DNA from 2 places in the Dactylosporangium sp. CA-092794 genome. Region 2 is predicted to be linked to the other one. Evidence: riboswitches for the same ligand, from Rfam matches in the RefSeq annotation. Region 2 holds a riboswitch; the other holds the start of a gene.
The links. Region 2 has a riboswitch for thiamine pyrophosphate ahead of thiS (sulfur carrier protein ThiS). Riboswitches for the same ligand answer to the same signal wherever they lie in the genome.
Positions count from the first base shown of each region.

Region 1: linked by a shared signal. The riboswitch ahead of ACQPXD_RS47275 (ECF transporter S component) and the one ahead of thiS (sulfur carrier protein ThiS) in region 2 are both predicted to bind thiamine pyrophosphate.

Region 1 covers NZ_CP192044.1:10,953,309-10,963,481, reverse strand. Annotated here, with positions in the region: gene ACQPXD_RS47300 (aldo/keto reductase family oxidoreductase) at 58-924, shown strand; gene ACQPXD_RS47295 (hypothetical protein) at 1,247-1,633, opposite strand; gene ACQPXD_RS47290 (PHP domain-containing protein) at 1,630-3,348, opposite strand; gene ACQPXD_RS47285 (energy-coupling factor transporter transmembrane component T family protein) at 3,427-4,137, opposite strand; gene ACQPXD_RS47280 (ABC transporter ATP-binding protein) at 4,134-5,462, opposite strand; gene ACQPXD_RS47275 (ECF transporter S component) at 5,459-6,031, opposite strand; TPP riboswitch at 6,112-6,222, opposite strand; gene ACQPXD_RS47270 (alpha/beta fold hydrolase) at 6,275-7,102, shown strand; gene ACQPXD_RS47265 (acyl-CoA dehydrogenase family protein) at 7,376-9,283, shown strand; partial or broken gene ACQPXD_RS47260 (IS5 family transposase) at 9,830-10,173, opposite strand, start outside.
Region 2 covers NZ_CP192044.1:10,486,600-10,496,772, forward strand. Annotated here, with positions in the region: gene ACQPXD_RS45170 (alkaline phosphatase family protein) at 162-1,313, opposite strand; gene ACQPXD_RS45175 (class I SAM-dependent methyltransferase) at 1,310-2,026, opposite strand; gene thiC (phosphomethylpyrimidine synthase ThiC) at 2,030-3,577, opposite strand; gene thiD (bifunctional hydroxymethylpyrimidine kinase/phosphomethylpyrimidine kinase) at 3,659-4,450, opposite strand; gene ACQPXD_RS45190 (thiamine phosphate synthase) at 4,447-4,965, opposite strand; gene ACQPXD_RS45195 (thiazole synthase) at 4,959-5,732, opposite strand; gene thiS (sulfur carrier protein ThiS) at 5,725-5,928, opposite strand; TPP riboswitch at 5,927-6,037, opposite strand; gene thiO (glycine oxidase ThiO) at 6,062-7,102, opposite strand; gene thiE (thiamine phosphate synthase) at 7,099-7,707, opposite strand; gene ACQPXD_RS45215 (aldo/keto reductase) at 7,726-8,703, shown strand; gene ACQPXD_RS45220 (hypothetical protein) at 8,811-9,215, opposite strand; gene ACQPXD_RS45225 (hypothetical protein) at 9,391-9,756, shown strand; gene ACQPXD_RS45230 (hypothetical protein) at 9,749-10,173, shown strand, end outside.

The DNA.
Region 1 (10,173 bases), 470 kb from region 2:
GTTACCCCCTGATAGTGGAGCAGGCATCCGCGACACACGAAAGCCAGAGGTATGAGCATGGCCTCCACTTCCCTGCCCGGCGGCACCTGGACACTGGGAGACCTGACCGTCACCCGCTTCGGCTACGGCGCCATGCAGCTCGCCGGCCCCTGGGTCATGGGACCGCCGGCCGACCACGACGGCGCACTGGCCGTCCTCCGCGAAGCCGTCGAGCTCGGCATCACCCACATCGACACCGCCGACGCCTACGGGCCGCACGTCACCAACCGGCTGATCCGGGAGGCGCTGCACCCGTACCCCGAGTCGCTGCACATCGTCACCAAGGTCGGCGCGAACCGCGACGCGCAGGGCGGCTGGCCCCCGGCCCGCGACCCGGAAAGCCTGCGCCGGGCCGTGCACGAGAACCTCGAGCACCTCGGTCTCGACGCGCTCGACCTGGTCAACCTCCGGCTCGGCAACGCCGAGGGACCCCAGCCCGGCTCGGTCGCCGAGGCGTTCGGGACGCTCGTCGAACTCCAGCGGCAGGGCCTGATCCGCCACCTCGGCGTGAGCAACGCGACGCCGGAGCAGGTCGCCGAGGCGCAGACGATCGCGCCGATCGTCTGCGTGCAGAACATGTACAACCTCGCGCACCGCCACGACGACGAGCTGATCGACGCGCTCGCCGCCCAGGGCATCGCCTACGTGCCGTTCTTCCCGCTCGGCGGCTTCAGCCCGCTGCAGTCCTCGGCGCTGTCGAGCGTGGCCGCCCGGCTGGCGGCCACCCCGATGTCGGTCGCCCTGGCCTGGCTGCTGCGGCGCTCGCCGAACATCCTGCTGATCCCTGGCACCTCGTCCACGACCCACCTGCGCGAAAACCTCGCGGGCGCGGGACTCTCCCTCTCCGACGACGACCACGCCGAGCTGGACAAGATCGGCCGCTAGCCTGGGCCGGCGATCGCGCCCCGCAGCCACAGCGTCGATCTTGACACGGGCGCTCCGGTCGGCATTATTCTTCCGCGATCATGCACTTGAGCCGTCCACTGGCCGGGATCCGCATGATCCCGGAGCCAAAGCGCCGCTATGCGAGCGGTTTCACTCCACGATCATGGCGATCCCGCCATTCGGGACGCTCTTCTGCATGATCGCGGAGAGAAAACATCGCTTTGGTCGCAATGATCACGTGGGCTTCCACGGTGGTGTGAACCGCGGCGCAGCGGTTGGGGCCCGCCGTGGTTGGCGGGCCCCGGGGCGGTGAGCGGACGGGTCAGTGGTCGGTGCAGCAGGGGCGGTTGGCCGGCGGCTCGAAGGGGACCAGCACGCCGTTGCGGGCGAACTGGGTCACCAGGGTCAGCACGCCGGCGCGCCAGATGGGGCGGACGAAGTCGCGCGTGTCGACGAGCATTTCCGGCACCGCGACCATGCCGCCCAGGATCACGACCCGGTCGATCGCCGAGCCGGCCACGATGGCCGAGACGGCGAGCGTGCCCTTGAGTCGCTCCGCGCCCTCGAACAGTACCTGGCGGGCGCCCTCCGGGGGCGGGTCCGCCTCGGCGCCGACGGCGACCTGGCCGGCGTCGAAGTACGTGAACGCGGGGCGGCCGGCCGTCAGGATGTGATGGTCAGCCGCCTGGACGTCGGTGAACCTGGTCACCGCGGGTAGACGAAGATCGGGTTCGCGTAGAACCAGAGGTCCTTCCACGGGTCGGCGTCGCCGAGCACGTCGATCGCCGGGCCGGTCGGGTCGATCGCCGCGCCCAGGAAGCCGGGGGCGGTGCGGTTGCCGTCGGTGCCGCGCAGGCGGACGTAGAACGGCTGGTCGGCCACGCCCAGGTCGTAGGTGAACGACACGGTGCCGGTCGACTTGTTCACCTCGAAGCTCTGCACGACCTTGGTGTTCGGGGCTTGGAACGTGTCCTTGTTCGACGCCGCTCCGGTCACGTCGCCGCGGATGACGTCGACGCGCGACAGGGTCGGCACGAAGTTCGCCCAGTTGGCCCGGTTGGCCAGGTTGATCTTGATGACCAGCTCGGCGCGCTGGCCGCGGCGCAGCACCAGCGCGTCGCCGAGGGTGACGCCGAACGGGGTGCCCTTGACGCGCACCTGCACGTCGAGGTCGCTGATCAGGCCGCCGTGGTCGACCCACACCCGGCCGGCGCGCAGGCCGTCCATGACCGCGGCGTAGCTGAAGTTGCCCGCGCCGACGTGGGTCCGGCTGTAGAAGCCGGGCCAGAAGTCGCCCGCGGTGAGGTTGGCCGGCTGCCCGTACACCGGGTCGAAGTGGTACCCGTTGGTGGCGAAGTCGGTGTTGTCCGGGCGCTTCGCCGTCTCCTCGAAGACGACGTGCGAGTCCGAGTTGGCGGTGATCCACCAGGTCTTGCCCTCCGCCAGCAGGCTGTCCCAGAGCCCGCCGACGGTCGAGGTCATCCAGTCGAAACCGCCCCAGGTGCGGTAGCTCTCCAGCGGGTAGCCGGGGAACGAGTTGGCGTTCGGGGCGTTCTCGTAGAAGCCGCGGCCGGCGCCGCCGCCGTTGGGCTTGGCGAAGCCCGCGGCCTGGTGGCCCGGCGCGCCCTCGAAGCCGATCGCGATCTTCGGGTTGGCGTCGCGCCAGCCGCGGATCTCGTGCGGCGAGTCGATGCCGTTGCGGGCCGGGTGGTTGGCCAGGAACAGCGCGTCCTGCACCCGCCGCTTGGTGACCTGGTCGCCGAGGAACTTGATGCCGGCGATGGCCAGCGCCTCGGTCACGTTGGCCGGGTTGACCGCGCCCTGCACCGAGCCGTCGAACGTGTTCTCGAACTCCTTGAGCACGGCGACCTCGTTGGCACCGGGGTGCACGAAGACGGTGCCGTGCTCGGCGGCCGGGATGTTCCACTCCAGGCCCTGGAAGACGAGCATGTCCTTGTAGTCCTCGCGCGCCTGGCGGATCTGCGGGTTGACCCGCTCGACGCCGATCTTGGCGTGCTGGACGGTGCCGTGGTCGGTGATGACCATCCAGTCCAGCCCGTAGGCGGAGGCGTGCTTGACGTGGTCGTCCGGCCGGTACATGGCGTCGCTGCTGTACTGGGTGTGGATGTGGTGGTCGCCGGCGAGCCACTTGTAGCTGTTGAACACCGGGCGGCCGTGACCGTGGCGGTCGAAGCCGTCGAAGTCGTGGTCGTGATCGTCCCCGTGCGCGTGGGCGACACCCGCGTTGGCCAGCGCGCCGCCCGCGGCGGCGGCCGCGCCCAGCAGGCCGGCGCGGCGCAGGAAACCGCGGCGGGAGACGTCGGCGGGGGAGAGCTCGCTGTCCGGGATGGACGCGTCGAGCACGGCGGGGACGTCGCCGGTGGTCTGCGGCATGTCCTCGTGGTGGTGGTGGCCGTGGCCCATGAAGTCTCCGTTTCGGCAGTCGGTGGTCCCTCACCGGCGAATCTCGACCGCCAGAACGAACAACAGGTAGCGATATAGCTATGCGTGCGCGAACTTCAGCATGATCACGGCGGCCGCCAGGGCCAGGCCGGCGAACGCTACGAACGCATCGGACCAGCCGAAATGGGTTTCGCGGGCGATGGTGCGCGGGCCGTCCCGGTCGAACCCGCGCGCCTCCATCGCCGTCGCCAGCCGGATCCCGCGCCGGATCGCGGCGACCAGCAGCCCGAAGAGCGTGGAGAAGAGCCCCCGGTGGGTACCGCGGGCCCGCCGGGCCAGCCTGATCAGGCGGTACTCCCCGGCCAGCAGCGGCGCCAGCCGGAGCGCGGCCAGCGCCCCGATCGCGAAGCGCGGCGGCACCCGCAGGTGCGCCACCAGGGAGTCGGCCAGGTCGGTCGGGTCGATGGTGGCGAACACCACGAACCCGGGCAGGCCCAGGGCGAGCAGCCGTAGCCCGTAGCCGACCGCGTTGGCCCGCACGTCGAGGCCGGCCACGTGGGCGAGCACCGGCGCGTCGCGGGAGCCGAGCAGCACGGTGAACGCGAAGACACCGGCCGCCGAGACCAGGATCGGCCAGCCGCGCCGCCACAGCGTGCCGGGGGAGAGGCCGGTCAGCGGCAGCGCACAGCACAGTACCGCGATCACGGTCAGCATCGCCAAGGGATCGAGCGTGGTCACCACGGCCGCGGTGACCAGCAGCGCCGCGAGCAGCTTCGCGGTCGCGTCCCGGCGCGCGAGCCAGGTGGTCATCGCGTCAGCCTCAGGCGGCGGTCGCCGATCGCGGCGACCAGCTGCGGGTCGTGCGTGACCAGCACCAGCGCCCGGCCCTCGTCGCGCAGGTCGGCCAGCAGCGTGACCAGCTCCCGCCAGGTGCGCAGGTCCTGGCCGAACGTCGGCTCGTCCAGCACCAGCACCTGCGGCGCGGCGGCCAGGGCGGTGGCGACGCTGAGCCGGCGCTGCTCGCCGCCGGAGAGCGTGAACGGGTTGGCCAGGGCCAGCCGGTCCAGGTAGAGCCGCTCCAGCAGCCCGTCGACCACGGCCGGCGCGGCGCCGCCCAGCGCCAGCTCGGCCCGCACCGTGTCGGTCACGAACTGATGCTCCGGATTCTGGAACACCGAGCCGATCCGCCGGGCCAGCCGGGCCGCCCGCCAGCGGTGCGGCGGGCGGCCCGCGTCGCGCCCGGCCAGCGCCGGCGAGGCCACCACCCGGCCGCCGGTCGGCCTGGTCAGCCCGCCGAGCAGCAGCGCCAGGGTGGTCTTGCCGGCGCCGTTGGGGCCCTCGACGGCGAGCGCCTGCCCCCGCAGTACCACATCATCGATCTTGTTCTTGGTGTGTCGAAGCTCGAGCGCCTCGGCGGTGAGCAGCGCCTCGCCGGGCGGCCCGGGAGCCCTGCGCTCCGGCAGCGGGGCGCCCGGCGCCCACACCGCGCCGGGATGATCCCCGATGACGACCGTCCGGTCCACCAGGGCCAGGGCCTCGTCCACCCGGTGCTCGACCAGGACCATCGTCGCGTCCAGGTCCTGCAGCGCCTTCGCGATCGCGGTACGGACCAGGTGCGCGCCCTCCGGATCGAGGTTCGCCGTCGGCTCGTCGAGCAGCAGCAGCCCCGGGCGCAGCGCGACGACCCCGGCGATCGCCAGCCGCTGCTGCTCGCCGCCGGACAGCGCCGCGGTGTCGCGGTCGCGGCCGTAGGGGAAACCCACCGCGGCCAGCGCCGCGTCGACCCGCGGCCAGATCTCCGCGCGCGGCACACCCCGGTTCTCCAGGCCGAACGCGACGTCGTCGCCGGCCCGGCTCATCACCAGCTGGGTCTGCGGGTCCTGGAAGACGATGCCCGTCTCGCCGCGCAGCCCCTGGGCCGGGCGGCCGTCGATGAGGATCTCGCCCTCCTGCTCGCCGGAGTCCTCGGCCAGCAGGCCGGCGAGCGCGGCGAGCAGCGTGCTCTTGCCCGCGCCCGAGGCGCCCTGCAGCAGCACCCGCTCGCCGTGCTCGATGCGCAGGTCGAGGTGGCGCAGCGCCCAGGCCTTGCGCCCGGCGTGGCGCCACCCGAAGCCGCGCAGCTCGACCGTGCTCAGACGGCGACCCGCTCCCGGCCGGACGGGAACCGGTCCAGCACGCCGGTCTTCGACAGCGCCCGCTGCAGCGCCCAGCTGCCCGCGCCGGCGATCACCGCGCCGCTGAGCACCACCAGCGCCGCGTACGTCCACTTCTGGCCGGTGGTGAAGACGTCGCTGTAGTAGGTGCTCAGGTCGAACAGCGTCGCACCGGCGCCGGCCAGGCCGCCCGCGATCAGGGCATTGCCGAGCTTGTACGAGCGGTAGCCGGTCGCGGCGAAGCCGAACTCGCCGCCGATGCCCTGGACCAGGCCGGAGACGATGACGCTGAGCCCCCACGCGGAGCCGAACAGCGCCGACACGATCGCCGCGACGAGCTCGGTGAACAGCCCGGCGCCGGGCTTGCGGATGACCAGCGGGCCGAGCACCGCCGGCACCAGCCACACCCCGTAGATGACCGCCCGCCAGGGCAGGGCGAAGCCGTTCTCCAGCGCCGTCCACAGGTTGTTCCACGCGTAGAAGACGCCGGCGAAGGCGACGGCGATGATCGAGGCCACGACGATGTCGACGGTGCGCCAACGGGTCTGCATTGCTTGGTACCTCCCAGTTCGCAGGTGAACCAGAAGGAGACGCGACACCACGCCGCGCGACCCGCGCGGACGTGGTGGCTGGCGTGAGGTGACCGAGCTCCCTGCGCTGGCATTACCCAGATCAGGTTCGAGGGTCTGCGGCGCCATCGGCGGCCGCACTCTCAGCGCTGTGCGCTCCCCTGTCGGATGTGAAGTTGTTTCCCGACGGTAACAGCGAACGACGCCGGCTCGTAGTCTCAGGTCATGAAAATCACGGCGCGCTCGCTGACCTTCGACGTCGTCGCGGACGGCCCGGCCCGCGGCGAGCCGGTCCTGCTGCTGCACGGCTTCCCCCAGCACAGCGGCGAGTGGGTCCGGGTGGCGCCGTACCTGCACGCGGCGGGCCTGCGCACCTACGCCCTCGACCAGCGCGGCACCTCGCCGGGCGCCCGGCCCGAGGCGGTCGAGGACTACCGGATCACCGAGTGCGCCCTCGACGTCGTCGCCGTCCTCGACGAGCTGGATCTTTCGGCGGTACACCTGGTAGGCCACGACTGGGGCGCGATCTGCGCCTGGCACGTCGCCCTGCGCCATCCCGAGCGGGTCCGCACCCTCACCGCGGTCTCGGTGCCCCACCCGCTCGCGACCGCGTACGCCTACGCGACCGATCCGGACCAGCAGGAGCGTTCGGCGTACATCAAACTCTTCAGAGAGGCGGGGAAGGCCGAGGAGGTGCTCCTCGCCGACGACGCCCGGCGGCTGCGGCGGCTCTTCGACGGCTCCGGACTGGACGACGCGCGGGTCGGCGCCTACGTGCGGCCGCTGCTGGTGCCGGGCGCGCTGACCGCGGCGCTGAACTGGTACCGCGCGATGAACCGCCGCGACCTCGAGGGCCTCGGCCCGGCCACGATGCCCACCACCTACGTGTGGAGCGACGGCGACGTGGCCATCGGCCCCACGGCGGCCCGCGCCTGCGCGGAACACGTGGCGGCCGACTACCGGTTCGTCCCCCTGGCCGGCGTCAGCCACTGGATTCCCGACCAGGCGCCGGCCGAGGTCGCCGCCGCGATCGTCGCCCGCGGTCGCGCCTGAGGCCGTTGGCTCTCAGCGCTGCGGCCGTTCGGTCCGAAAAGTCGGGCGTTGGGTGCTGCGACCGTTCGGTCCGAAAAGTCGGGCGCTCCGCACCACGATCGTCGCCGGCTGTCGCGCCTGAGGCCGTTGGTCCGAAAAGTCGGGCGCTCCGCGCCACGACTTTTCGGATTTATACCCTGACAGGAGAAAAATCCGTTTCATCGAGTGCGGGCTTAACAGCGGCTACCGGCGGGTAATAACCTGGATCAGAGGCCCGTCTACCAGGGGGTGGCCATGGTTTCCACGTCGGTGCGCGCCGAGCGTGAGGCGCGCAAGGTCATCGAGGAGAACCGCGAGACCGAGTGGCGCAAGCCCAGCTTCGGCAAGGAGCTCTTCCTGGGCCGGCTCCGCCTCGATCTCATCGACCCGCTGCCCGAGCTCGACCCGGCCGCCGAGGCGCGCGGCACCGAGTTCCGGGCCAAGCTGGCCGCGTACCTGTCCGCCGAGGTCGACGGCCAGCAGATCGAGCGGGACGCCTACGTCCCGGACGAGGTCCTGCGCTCGCTCGGCGAGCTGGGCGCCTTCGGGATGAAGATCGACGAGAAGTACGGCGGGCTGGGCCTGACCAACCTGGACTACTGCCGCGCGCTGATGCTCGTCGGCTCGGTCAGCCCGGCCATCGGCGCACTGCTGTCCGCACACCAGTCCATCGGCGTCCCGCAGCCGCTGAAGCTGGTCGGCAACGAGGAGCAGAAGCGCCGCTTCCTGCCCCGGCTCGCCGGCGGCGAGGTGTCCGCGTTCCTGCTCACCGAGCCGGAGGTGGGCTCCTACCCGGCGAATCTGCGCACCTCTGCGGTACCGACGCCGGAAGGTGACTATCTGCTCAACGGCGTGAAGCTGTGGGCCACCAACGGCACCCTGGCCACGCTGTTCGTGGTCATGGCACTGGTACCCAAGAGCGAAGGCCATCGCGGCGGCATCACCGCCTTCGTGGTCGAGGGCGACGCACCCGGCGTCACGATCGAGCGACGCAACGCCTTCATGGGCCTGCGCGGCCTGGAGAACTCCGTCACCCGCTTCCACGACGTGCGCGTGCACGCCGCCAACGTCATCGGCGGCGAGGGCCAGGGTCTGCGCATCGCGCTCAGCACGCTCAACACCGGCCGGCTGTCGCTGCCCGCGATGTGCGTCGGCGCCGGCAAGTGGTGCCTCGGCGCGGCCCGCGAGTGGGCCGCCGAGCGGGTCCAGATGGGCAAGCCGATCGGCGCCTACGAGGCGATCGCGAAGAAGATCGCGTTCATCGCCGGATCGACCTACGGCATGGAGGCGATGCTGGAGGTGTCCTGCCGCCTGGCCGACGACAACCGCAACGACATCCGCATCGAGGCCGCCCTGGTCAAGCTCTACGCCAGCGAACTGGCCTGGAAGATCGCCGACGAGCTGGTGCAGATCCGCGGCGGCCGCGGCTACGAGACCGCCGACTCCCTCGCCGCCCGCGGCGAGCGCGCGGTCCCGGCCGAGCAGATCCTGCGCGACCTGCGGATCAACCGCATCTTCGAGGGCTCGACCGAGATCATGCACCTGGCCATCGCCCGCGAGGCCGTCGACGCCCACCTCTCCGTCGCCGGCGACATCATCGACCCGGAGGCCAACCTCACCCGCAAGGCCAAGGCGGCCGGCCGGGCCGGCGGCTTCTACGCCAAGTGGCTGCCGACCCTGGTGGCCGGCAAGGGCCAGCTGCCCGGCGGCTACCAGGAGTTCGGCCCGCTCGCCGCGCACGTGCGCTACGTCGAACGGGCCTCCCGCCGGCTGGCCCGCGAGACGTTCTACGGGATGGCCCGCTGGCAGGGCAAACTCGAGCACAAGCAGGGGTTCCTCGGCCGGGTCGTGGACATCGCCGCGGAACTGTTCGCGATGGCGGCGGCCTGCGTCAAGGCGCGCACCGAGCGGCCGGAGCGACCGGAGGGCATCGAGCTGGCCGACCTGTTCTGCCGGCAGGCGACCCTGCGGGCCGAGGCGCTGTTCCGCCAGCTGTGGGACAACGCCGACTCCGTCGAGGCGTCCGCGGCCAAGCGGGTGCTGTCCGGCCGGTACCGTTCGCTGGAGGACGGCATCGTGCCGGCGACCACGGACGGCCCGTCGACGGCCCCGTGGTCACCGGGCCCGTCCACCACCCCGGACGTCCGCCGACGACTGGTCTGATTACGGTGCGTGATGGGGTCGTGCGCGGGTTTGTTGGGTGATGCTAGGGTGCAGGAATCTGCTGGGCGCACCACCGAGGTCCGCACGGCTACCGAATTCCGCAGGCGTCGACCTGATCGCCAGCGCCGGCCCCGCCACTGGTCGCATCTAGTCCACCGCACTGGCCCGCCGGTCCGCGCGTCTGGCTGGTCTCGGGTCCGCGCGTTGGCCGGTCCGCAGTCATCGCGTTGGCTGGGTCCGCGCGTTGGCTGGGTCCGCGCGTTGGCTGGGTCCGCGCGTTGGCTGGGTCCGCGCGTTGGCTGGGTCCGCGCGTTGGCTGGGTCCGCGCGTTGGCTGGGTCCGCGCGTTGGCTGGGTCCGCGCGTTGGCTGGGTCCGCGCGTTGGCTGGGTCCGCGCGTTGGCTGGGTCCGGCGGGCTCGCGCGAAGCGCGGCGGAGGGCCGGCACGACCGGCGGGCCGGCGGTGCGCTGCGGTGATTGAGCGGTCCGCGCATTGGCCGGTTTTGGTCATCGCGTTGGCTGGGCTAGCGGTCATCGCGTTGGCTGGGCTAGGCCGTGTCTCGTGGATCTGCGGCGAGGTCGCGAAGCCAGATTTTGATGGTGGCGATGTCGATGGCCGCGAGGTACATGAAGGCTCTCTTGTCGTAACGGGTGGCTACGGCGCGGAACTGTTTGAGTTTGCTGACCGCGCGTTCGACGGTGTTGCGTTCCTTGTAGCGTTCGGTGTCGAACGCTGGTGGCCGTCCGCCGGCGGCGCCGCGTTTGCGGCGGTTGGCCTGCTGGTCGGCGCGTTCGGGGATGGTCGCGGCGATGCGGCGGCGGCGCAGGTCGGCGCGGATCGCGCGGATGGAGTAGGCCTTGTCGCCCAGGATGCGGGCGGGCCGGGTCCTGG
Region 2 (10,173 bases):
AGCCGGGGTGACGGAGGCGCGGCGGGCATGATCACGGAGACTTTTCGCGCTGGTGCGCCGGGCAAATGGGGGCGATCGCTGGTGAATCGTGGTTTATTACGAAATAACCGACAAATCCGGACTTCGGAGAAGTCTGGATTTGTCGGTTCAAGGAGGGCGCGTCAGGGGCGGACTACGAGTAAGGGGATGTGCATCTCGGCGGCGGTGCTGGAGCCGTGGAAGGCGATCATCTTGCCCAGGCGGGCGGGCTCGTGGGCGCTGGCCAGGACGATCCAGCGGTCGCGGCAGGCCACCACCACGTCGCCGATGCGGGACAGGTGGTGCTCCGGGACCGGGCCGAACCAGCCGGTGGCGACCGCCTCCTCGCGGGTGGCGACCCAGGCGCCGTCGCCCAGGGTTTCGCGCCATGCGGACAGGACGTCCGGCTGGGCGCCGGGGACGGTGTGCAGGTAGCGGACGCGGGGTTCGCCGGCGACGATCGCCACGCCGGCGGTCAGGCGCGGGTCCGTGTCCAGGTCGAGGCGGCGGTCGGGGGGCACGTCGAGCTGGCCGTGGTCGGCGGTGACCAGCAGCGCCGCGTCCGGCGGCAGAGCGTCGACCAGGCGGGTGATCAGGCGGTCGGCGTCCGCGGCGGAGGCTCGCCATTCGGGGGTACCGATGCCGAAATCGTGGCCGGCCCGGTCCACGTCCGGCAGGTAGCCGTAGACCAGGCGGGACTCGGCCAGCATGGCGAGCATCTCGGCGGCCACGGCGTCGGCGGCCACGCCGGGGCCGAACCTCGCGCCGCGGTAGGCCGAGGCGGTCAAGCCCGTGCCGGTGAAGGCCGGGTTGGTGACCACGGCCGGGTCAAGGCCGGCGGCGCGGGCGCGGGTGAAGGCGGTGGGCAGCGGCTGCCAGGCGGCCGGGTCGGGCTCGTCGATCCAGTGCAGGTGGTTGACGACCTTGTCGGTGCCGGGCTGGTTGAGGGTGAAGCCGACGATGCCGTGCCGGCCAGGGGCGGCGCCGGTGCCGAGGGTGACCAGGCTGACCGGGGTCGTGGAGGGGAAGCCGGCGGTGATCGGGCGGGCGGAGCCGAGGCGGCCGCCGGCGATGTCGGTGATGGTGGGGGTGTACGGGGCGGCGGTCGGCAGCTGGTGCCAGCCCAGGCCGTCGAGCAGGACGATGGCGAGGCGGCGGACGCCCTGCAGCATCGGGGCCAGGCCCAGGAGATCCGGCTCGCCGGGCACGCCGAGCACGTGCAGGGCGCTGGGCAGCACGTCGGCCAGGCTGCCCCGGCCGTAGCGGGGCTCGACCGGGGCCAGCAGATCGATCATGAACGGCGGGCGAGCAGGTGGAGCTGGGTGGCGATGTCGCGGTAGGGGGAGGTGCCGGCCAGGGCCAGCTCGAAGGCGGCCAGGGCCTCCGGCTCGCTCTCGGCCACGGTGCCGGGGACCAGGTCCGCCACGACCCGCACGCCGTGGATCTGTTCGACGGTCAGGCCCTCGTCGGCCAGCAGCGCCGACGCCGTCTCGGCCGAATACCGCCGGCGCAGGCGGTCGCGGGCGTCGCCGCGGCCGTCGGGGCTGGCCACGAGCAGCGAGGCGGCGGCGAGGTTGCCGCTGATCGCCCGGGCGAGGACGGCCGCGGCGCGGTTGGCGACCACGACGCTCGCCGCGCCGCCGGGGCGCAAGGTCCCGGCGAGCGCGGCGACGACCTTGTGCGGGTCGTCCACGACCTCCAGCAGGCTGTGGCAGAGCACCAGGTCGACGCTCTCCGGCGCGACCAGGTCGGCCAGGCCGTCGGCGTCGCCCTGCACGGCCCGGACCCGCTCCCCCACGCCAGCCTCCGCGGCCCGGCGGGTCAGCGCGGCGAGCGCGTCGGGGCTCGCGTCGACCACCGTCACCGCGTGGCCGGCCCGGGCCAGCGGCACGGCGAAGCCGCCGGTGCCGCCGCCGACGTCGAGGGCGCTCAGCGCACGGCCGGCCCGGGCAAGCTCGCGGCGCAGCACCTGCCATACGACCGCGGTGCGGGGCGCAGAAGACTCCACATGTCAGACCTTAGTGGAGAGCGGCAGGTACACCTGATTGCCCGCCGCCGCGAACTCCTCCGACTTCTCGCGCATGCCGAGCTCCGCGTACTCGCGCAGGTCCTGGCTGATCTTCATGCTGCAGAACTTCGGGCCGCACATCGAGCAGAAATGGGCGGTCTTGGCCGGCGCGGCCGGCAGGGTCTCGTCGTGGTAGGCCCGCGCGGTGTCCGGGTCCATGGCCAGGTTGAACTGGTCCTCCCAGCGGAACTCGAACCGGGCCTTGGACAGCGCGTCGTCCCAGGCCTGCGCGCCCGGGTGGCCCTTGGCGAGGTCGGCGGCGTGCGCCGCGATCTTGTAGGCGATGACGCCGGCCTTGACGTCGTCGCGGTCGGGCAGGCCGAGGTGCTCCTTCGGGGTGACGTAGCACAGCATCGCCGTACCGTGCATGGCGATCATCGCGGCGCCGATGGCCGAGGTGATGTGGTCGTAGGCGGGCGCCACGTCGGTGGTCAGCGGGCCGAGGGTGTAGAAGGGCGCCTCGTGGCACCACTCCCGCTGCAGGTCGACGTTCTCCTTGATCTTGTGCATGGGCACGTGGCCGGGGCCCTCGATCATGACCTGGACGTCGTGGTCCCAGGCGATCGTGGTCAGCTCGCCGAGGGTGCGCAGCTCGGCCAGCTGGGCTTCGTCGTTGGCGTCGGCGATCGAGCCGGGGCGCAGGCCGTCGCCGAGCGAGAACGCCACGTCGTAGCGGGCGAAGATCTCGCACAGCTCGGCGAAGTGGGTGTACAGGAAGTTCTCCTCGTGGTGCGCCAGGCACCAGGCCGCCATGATCGACCCGCCGCGCGACACGATGCCGGTGACCCGCCCGACGGTGAGCGGCACGTAGCGCAGCAGCACGCCGGCGTGCACCGTCATGTAGTCGACGCCCTGCTCGGCCTGCTCGACGATGGTGTCGCGGTAGGCCTCCCAGGTGAGCTGGACCGGGTCGCCCCCGACCTTCTCCAGCGCCTGGTAGATCGGTACCGTGCCGATCGGCACCGGGGCGTTGCGGATGATCGCCTCGCGGGTGGCGTGGATGTGCTTGCCGGTCGAGAGGTCCATCACGGTGTCGGCGCCCCAGCGGGTCGCCCACGTCAGCTTGGCGACCTCCTCGTCGACGTTCGATGAGACGGCACTGGTACCGATATTCGCGTTGACCTTCACCAGGAACCTCGACCCGATGATCATCGGCTCGCTCTCCGGGTGGTTGACGTTGTTGGGCAGGATCGCCCGGCCGGCCGCGATCTCGTCGCGGACCAGCGCGGGCTCGACGCCCTCGCGGATGGCGACGAACTCCATCTCCGGGGTGACGATGCCCTGCCGGGCGTAGTACAGCTGGGTCCGCTCGACCGGCCCGCGCTCGGCGATCCACGGTGCGCGCAGCGCCGCGAGGCCGGTGGGCGGGTCGTTGTGCGGGCCGGACGTGTCGTAGAGGCGGACCGGCGGGTTGTCGCCGGTGAGCTCCACCTCGGCGAACGGCACTTGCAGGTCGGGGCGGGAGCCGGGCACGTACACCTTGCGTTTCATCGGCGCTCCTCAACAAGGGCATGGCGCGGCCGACCCCCGCGGTCGCGGGGATCAGCAAATGTCCGAGATATCGGGAAACGGCTAGCTGAACGGGCCCCAGGCGAGCGGGCCGTGACCGGTGCCGAGCGTCCACGAAGCGGAGCGGACCAGAGCCTCGTGGACATACGACTTGGCGCCGGACAACGCGTCGGTGAGCGATGCGCCGCCGGCCAGGCGGGCGGCGGTGGAGGCGGCGAAGGTGCAGCCGGTGCCGTGGTTGTTGGCGGTGTCGATCCACGGCGCGGTCAGCAGCGTGACCTGCCCGTCGTGCCAGACGGCGTCGACCGCCTCGGCGCTGCCGCGCAGGTGCCCGCCCTTGACCACGACGCACTTGGGGCCGTAGGCGGCGAGGTCGGCGGCGGCCTTGGCCGCGTCGTCGGCGTCGAGCACGTCCCGGCCGAGCAGCACCGACGCCTCGCGCAGGTTGGGCGTGACCACGGCGGCGTGCGGGAAGAGCAGGTCGAGGTAGGCGCGCTCGGCGTCGGCGGTGAACAGCCGGTCGCCGGAGGAGGCCACCAGCACCGGGTCGACGACCAGGCCGGGCAGGCGCGCGGCGAACCGGGCGACCAGGGCGACCGTCTCCGGGGTGGCCAGCATGCCGGTCTTCACGGCCGCGACGGGCAGGTCGTCGAGGACCGCCTCGAGCTGTGCGGCGACGAAGCCGGGGTCGACGGCCGAGATCGCCCGCACGCCGGCGGTGTTCTGCGCGGTCAGCGCGGTGATCACGCTGGTGCCGAAGACGCCGTGCGCGGCGAAGGTCTTCAGGTCGGCCTGGATGCCGGCGCCGCCGCCCGAGTCGGAGCCGGCGATGGTGAGCGCGACGGGCGGGTTCATGCGTTCAGCAGCTCCTTCACGAGCCGGGCGGGGTCCTCGGCGCGCATGACCGCGCCCATGACGGCCACGCCGGCGGCGCCCTCGTCGAGGCAGTCGCGAACCCGGGCCGGCGTCTCGACCCCGCCCAGCGCGTACACCGGGACGGACACGACCGTCGCCATGCGCGCCAACGCGGCCAGGCCCAGCGGCGGGCCGTAGCCGGGCTTGCTGCGCGAGGCGAAGATCGGCGAGAGGGTGGCGTAGTCGACGCCCGGGTCCTGCGCGGCGGCGACCAGCGACTCGAGGTCGTGGCACTTGCGCAGCGCGGTGTCCTCCTCCAGCAGGAGCCGGCCGCCGACCCGGTCCAGCAGGTTGCGCAGGGTCGACGCGAGCTTCAGGCGACGGCGCGGCGGCAGGTCGTGCTCGCGCACTACCACCACCCGGGCCCCGCCGTCGATCGCGCCGGCGATCACGTCCTCCAGCGGCCGCTCGGCCTGCCCGCGGTCGGTGAAGACGATCAGGCCCGGCGCTACCACGGCAGTCCCCCGGTCGGGCTGGACGCGGTCGCGTGCAGCCGGCGCGGGATGCGCCCGGCCAGGTGCGCGAGGCGGCCGGCCCGCACCGCCAGGCGCATCGCCTCGGCCATGCGGGCCGGGTGCTCGGCCCGGGTGACCGCGGAGGCGAGCAGCACGCCGTCGCAGCCGAGCTCCATGGCCAGGGCCGCGTCGGACGCCGTCCCGATCCCGGCGTCGAGAATGACCGGGACGGCCACTTTCTGCCGGATGAGGGCGATGTTGTGCGGGTTGCGAATGCCCAGGCCGGAGCCGATGGGCGCGCCCAGCGGCATCACCGCGGCGCACCCGGCGTCGGCCAGGCGCTGCGCCAGGATCGGGTCGTCCGAGGTGTACGGCAGGACGACGAACCCGTCCTCGACCAGCTGCGCGGCGGCGGAGACCAGCTCGACCCCGTCGGGCAGCAGCGTGTCCTCGTCACCGATCACCTCCAGCTTCACCCAGGCGGTGCCGAACGCCTCGCGGGCCAGGTGCGCGAGCTTCACCGCCTCCGTCGCGGTGTAGCAGCCGGCGGTGTTGGGCAGCACGCGCACGCCGCAGCGCTCGACGACGCCGAGCAGCGAGGGCGCGGCCGGGTCGAGCCGGCGCAGGGCCACGGTGACCAGGGCCGTGCCGCTGGCCCGGATCGCCGCCTCCAGCGCCGCGTGGCTGGTCGCCCCGCCGGTGCCGAGGATCAGCCGCGAGGGCAGCTCGGTCTCGGCGATGACCAAGGTGTCGAGGTCGTCAGCCACCTTGCACCGCCGTGAGCACCTCGACGTGGTCGCCGTCGGCCGGATGGGTGGAGGCCCAGCGGGAACGCGGTACCACATCACCATTGACGGCCACCGCAATCCCGCGCGGATCGTCTCCGGCAAGGGCGCGGACCACATCGGCGACGGTGGTGCCGTCTTCGACGGTCGATGCGACGGCGTTGACCACGAGGTGCATACGGCTCACTCCTGCCTCCCTGCGCCGGCATGATCCGGATCAGGTTCGACGGTCGGGGGCTGACAGCCCCCCTCTCAGCCCGGTCGCACCGGACTCCCGTGGGGTACTCCTCGACCATAACCCGCCCACCGGGTCAGGTAAAGCGGCCCGCCGCGAATGCGCCGATGTCGATATCCGTCGATCCGTCCAGGGCCAGGCCGGCGATCGCCGCGGCGGTGACCGGGGCGAGCAGCACGCCGTGGCGGTAGTGCCCGGCGGCCACCAGCGCCCGGGTGCCGGGCAGCGGGCCGAGCACCGGCGCGTTGTCCGGCGTGCCGGGGCGCAGGCCGGCCAGGGTCTCGGCGAGGACCAGCTCGGTCGCGCCGGGCAGCAGGTCGGCGGCGGGGCGCAGCAGATCGAGCACCCCGCCGGCGGTGACCGAGGTGTCCGCGCCGCGCTCCTCCTCCGTGGCGCCGACGACGAGCTCGCCGTCGGCGCGCGGCACGAGGTACACGTGCCGGCCGCCGGCCACGCCCCGGATCACGTGCCGCACCAGGGGCTCGGCGCCGCGCAGCCGCAGCACCTGGCCCTTCACCGGCCGGATCGGCAGGCCGGTCAGGCCCGCCGCCCCGACGCCGTTGGCGACAATGATCACATCGTCCCGTACCGTGGAAAGATCATCGATCGCGGTCGACTCGAACCGCAGCGGCAGGCTCCGCAGGGCGCGCAGGAGCAGCCGCGGGTCGGCCTGGTGGTCGCCCGGGGCGAACGCGCCGCCGCGCACCCGCGGGGACAGCAGCGGCTCCCGCTCGCGCAGCTGCCGGCCGGTCAGCGGCTCGATGTCCGCGCCGGCCCGCCGGTAGTAGCCGATGAGCCGGTCGATCTCGGCCTGGTCGTCGACGGTGAGCGCGACCAGCAGCGTGCCCTCGGTGCGGTGGCCGACCGGCAGCCCGGTGCGGGCCCGCACGCGCCCGGCGAATCCGGGCCAGCGCCGCACCGACTCGAGCATCAGCGCCTGCAGGGCCTCCTCGCCGAAGACCGCCTCGGCGGTGGGCGCGAGCATCCCGGCCGCGACCAGCCCGGCGCTGCGCGACGGGTCGGGGTCGTAGACGGTGATGTCCTGCGCGCCCCGCTCCAGCAGCTCAAACGCGATGCTGAGCCCGATCACCCCGCCGCCGACGATCCCGATACTCATGCCAGGAACTCCATCGCCGCAGCGTAAGGGTCGGCGGCGCCGCTCACCGCGCCGACCACGGCGACCCCGTGCGCGCCGGCCGCGAACAGCTCGCCGGCCCGGGCCGCGGTCACCCCGCCGATCGCGACCACCGGCACGTCGACGGCCGCGGCGACCGCGCGCACCCCGGCCGGGCCGATCGCGGCCGGCAGCCCGTCCTTCGTCGTGGTCGCGAACGCGGGCCCGACGCCCAGGTAGGAGGCGCCGTCGGCGACCGCGCGGCGGGCCGTGGCCGGGTCGCGGGCGGTCGCGCCGAGGATCGCGCCCGGCCCGAGGATCCGCCGGGCGGCGGCCACCGGCAGGTCGTCGGCGCCGACGTGCCCGCCGTCGGCGCCGGCCGCGAGCGCGATGTGCAGCCGGTCGTTGACCAGGCAGGCGCGGCCCAGCTCGCGGCACATGGCGAGGACCCGGACGGTCAGCTCGAAGGCCTCGCGGTCGGTGACGGCGTCCTCGGGGCGCACCTGTACCACGTCGAAGCCGGCGCGCAAGGCGGCCGCGACGACGCCGAGGGTGTCCCGCCCGGGCCGGGTGTCCGTGATGAGATGCAGTCGTCCGAGGGTTGGCACCGCGATAGCTTTTCAGACATGAAGCAGGTACGACTGGGCCGGACCGGCCTTCAGGTCTCCGAAATCTGTCTCGGCATGATGAGCTACGGCGACCCCGCCCTGCGCGCGTGGGCGCTCGCCGAGCAGGACGCCGATCCCTTCGTGCGGCGCGCCGCCGAGGCCGGCATCACGTTCTTTGACACCGCCGACGTCTACTCCACCGGCGCGAGCGAGCAGGTGACCGGCCGGCTGCTGGCGAAGTACTTCACCCGGCGCGACGACTACGTGCTCGCGACCAAGGTGCACGGCCGGATGAGCGACAGCCCCAACGACGCCGGCCTGTCCCGCAAGCACATCCTGGCCGGCATCGACAACTCGCTGCGCCGGCTCGGCACCGACTACGTCGACCTCTACCAGATCCACCGCTGGGACCCCGACACGCCGATCGAGGAGACGATGGAGGCCCTGCACGACGTCGTGCGGGCCGGCAAGGCGCGCTACATCGGGGCGTCGAGCATGTATGCCTGGCAGTTCTCGAAGGCGCAGTATGTCGCGCGCTCGGCCGGCTGGACGCCGTTCGTGTCCATGCAGAACCACTACAACCTGGTGTACCGCGAGGAGGAGCGCGAGATGCTCCCGCTCTGCGTCGACCAGGGCATCGGCGTGATCCCGTGGAGCCCGCTGGCCCGCGGCCTGCTGGCCGGCAGCCGGGGCCGGGGCGGCGAGCGGCGCACGACCCGGGCCAACAACGACCCGTTCGGCGACGCGATGTACACCGACGACGACTTCGCGGTCGTGGACGTCACCGCCGAGGTAGCGGGCGAGCGCGGCGTCACCCCGGCCCAGGTGGCGCTGGCCTGGCTGCTGTCCAAGCCGGCGGTGACCGCCCCGATCGTCGGGGCGACCAAGCTGCACCACCTGGAGGACGCGATCGCCGCGGCCGAGCTCACCCTGGACGAGAAGGAGATCGAGCGCCTCGAGGCGCCCTACGTCCCGCACCGGATCCTCGGTCACTGAACATGCTCGGTCACTGAACATGCTCGGTCACTGAACATGCTCGGTCACTGAACATGCGAAGGGCCGGCCACCGACGGGAGTGACCGGCCCTCAGCGAAGTCGCCACGTCAGCTCGACGCGATGCCCAGCCCGGCGGAGCCGCCGTGGATCTCGGTGCCCGAGGCGAAGTCGCCCTCGAAGCGCTGCTGCAGGGCGTCGAGGTTGTCGAACTCGGCCGCGTGCGAGCTCTCCGAGCCCTCGGACGCGAAGGCGTGGTCGTCGACCGACGCGTCGTGGCTGTAGTTGGTGAAGTCGTCCGACTCGTAGTGCACGGCCGCCGGCTGGTCGTACTCGACGTGGTGGCCCTGCGAGAAGTCGGTCGACTCGGCCGCGTGGTGGTCCTGCTCGTACACGCCGAACTGGTTGTTGTAGTCGGCCTCGGAGCCGTGGTCCTGGTGCAGCTGGTCCAGGCTGTCGGCCTCGTGCCCGGTCTCGAAGTGACCGAAGTCGGTGCCGCCGTCGAAGTCGCTCATTGCTGTTTCCCCTTGTACTAGCAGGTGCGTTGGGTTGAACGGTACGGCCAGCCTCGCGCCGGTGAATCCCTGAAACGTGCCAGTGGCGCCTAGCCGACAGAAGTGAACCATGCTCGGACCTGCCGGCCCGGCCCGGGCAGCGGGTGAGCAGGGCCGCGGGGCTACGCTGACCGCCGTGATCGGGCCGCTGGTAGTCACCATCCACGTGCTGTCCCTCGCGCTGGCCGCCTGGGCGTTCGTGGAGTTCTTCCGGCACCGGGAGCCGAAGCGGCCGCTCTTCGCCGGGCTCGGCGTGGTCGAGCTGCTCGTGCTCGTGCAGGTCGTCGTGCTCGTGGTGCGCCTCGCCGGCGGCCAGGGCCCGGCCGCCGGGGGCGACCAGGTCACGCTCATCGGGTACCTGCTCACCGCGGCCCTGCTCCCCCCGGCCGGCGCGGTGCTGGCCCGGATGGAGCCGACCCGCTGGGGGTCGCTGCTCATCGGGGCGGCCGCGGTCATCGTGCCGGTGCTCATCCTGCGAATCGGACAGATCTGGAATGCCTGAGTCTCTCCCCAAACCGCTCAACCGCGGGCCCGGCCGGGTCCTGGTCGCCGTCTACGGCGTCTTCGCGCTGTCCGCCGGGGCCCGCGCGAGCGTGCAGATCGCCACGAAGTTCCGCGAGGCACCGCTGGCGTACTCCCTGTCGGCCCTCGCCGCGGCCGTGTACATCGTGGCGACCGTCGCCCTAGCCCGCTCCACCGCCCGCTCGCGCCGGATCGCGTTCGCCGCGGTCGGGTTCGAGCTGGTCGGCGTGCTCGCGGTCGGCACGGCGAGCCTGGCCGACGCGGCGGCGTTCCCGGACGCCACGGTGTGGTCGGATTTCGGCCAGGGCTACGGATACGTGCCGCTGGTGCTGCCGTTCGTCGGCCTCTTCTGGCTATGGCGCACCTCCCGACGCGAACCCGTCGCCGAGCCGACTGC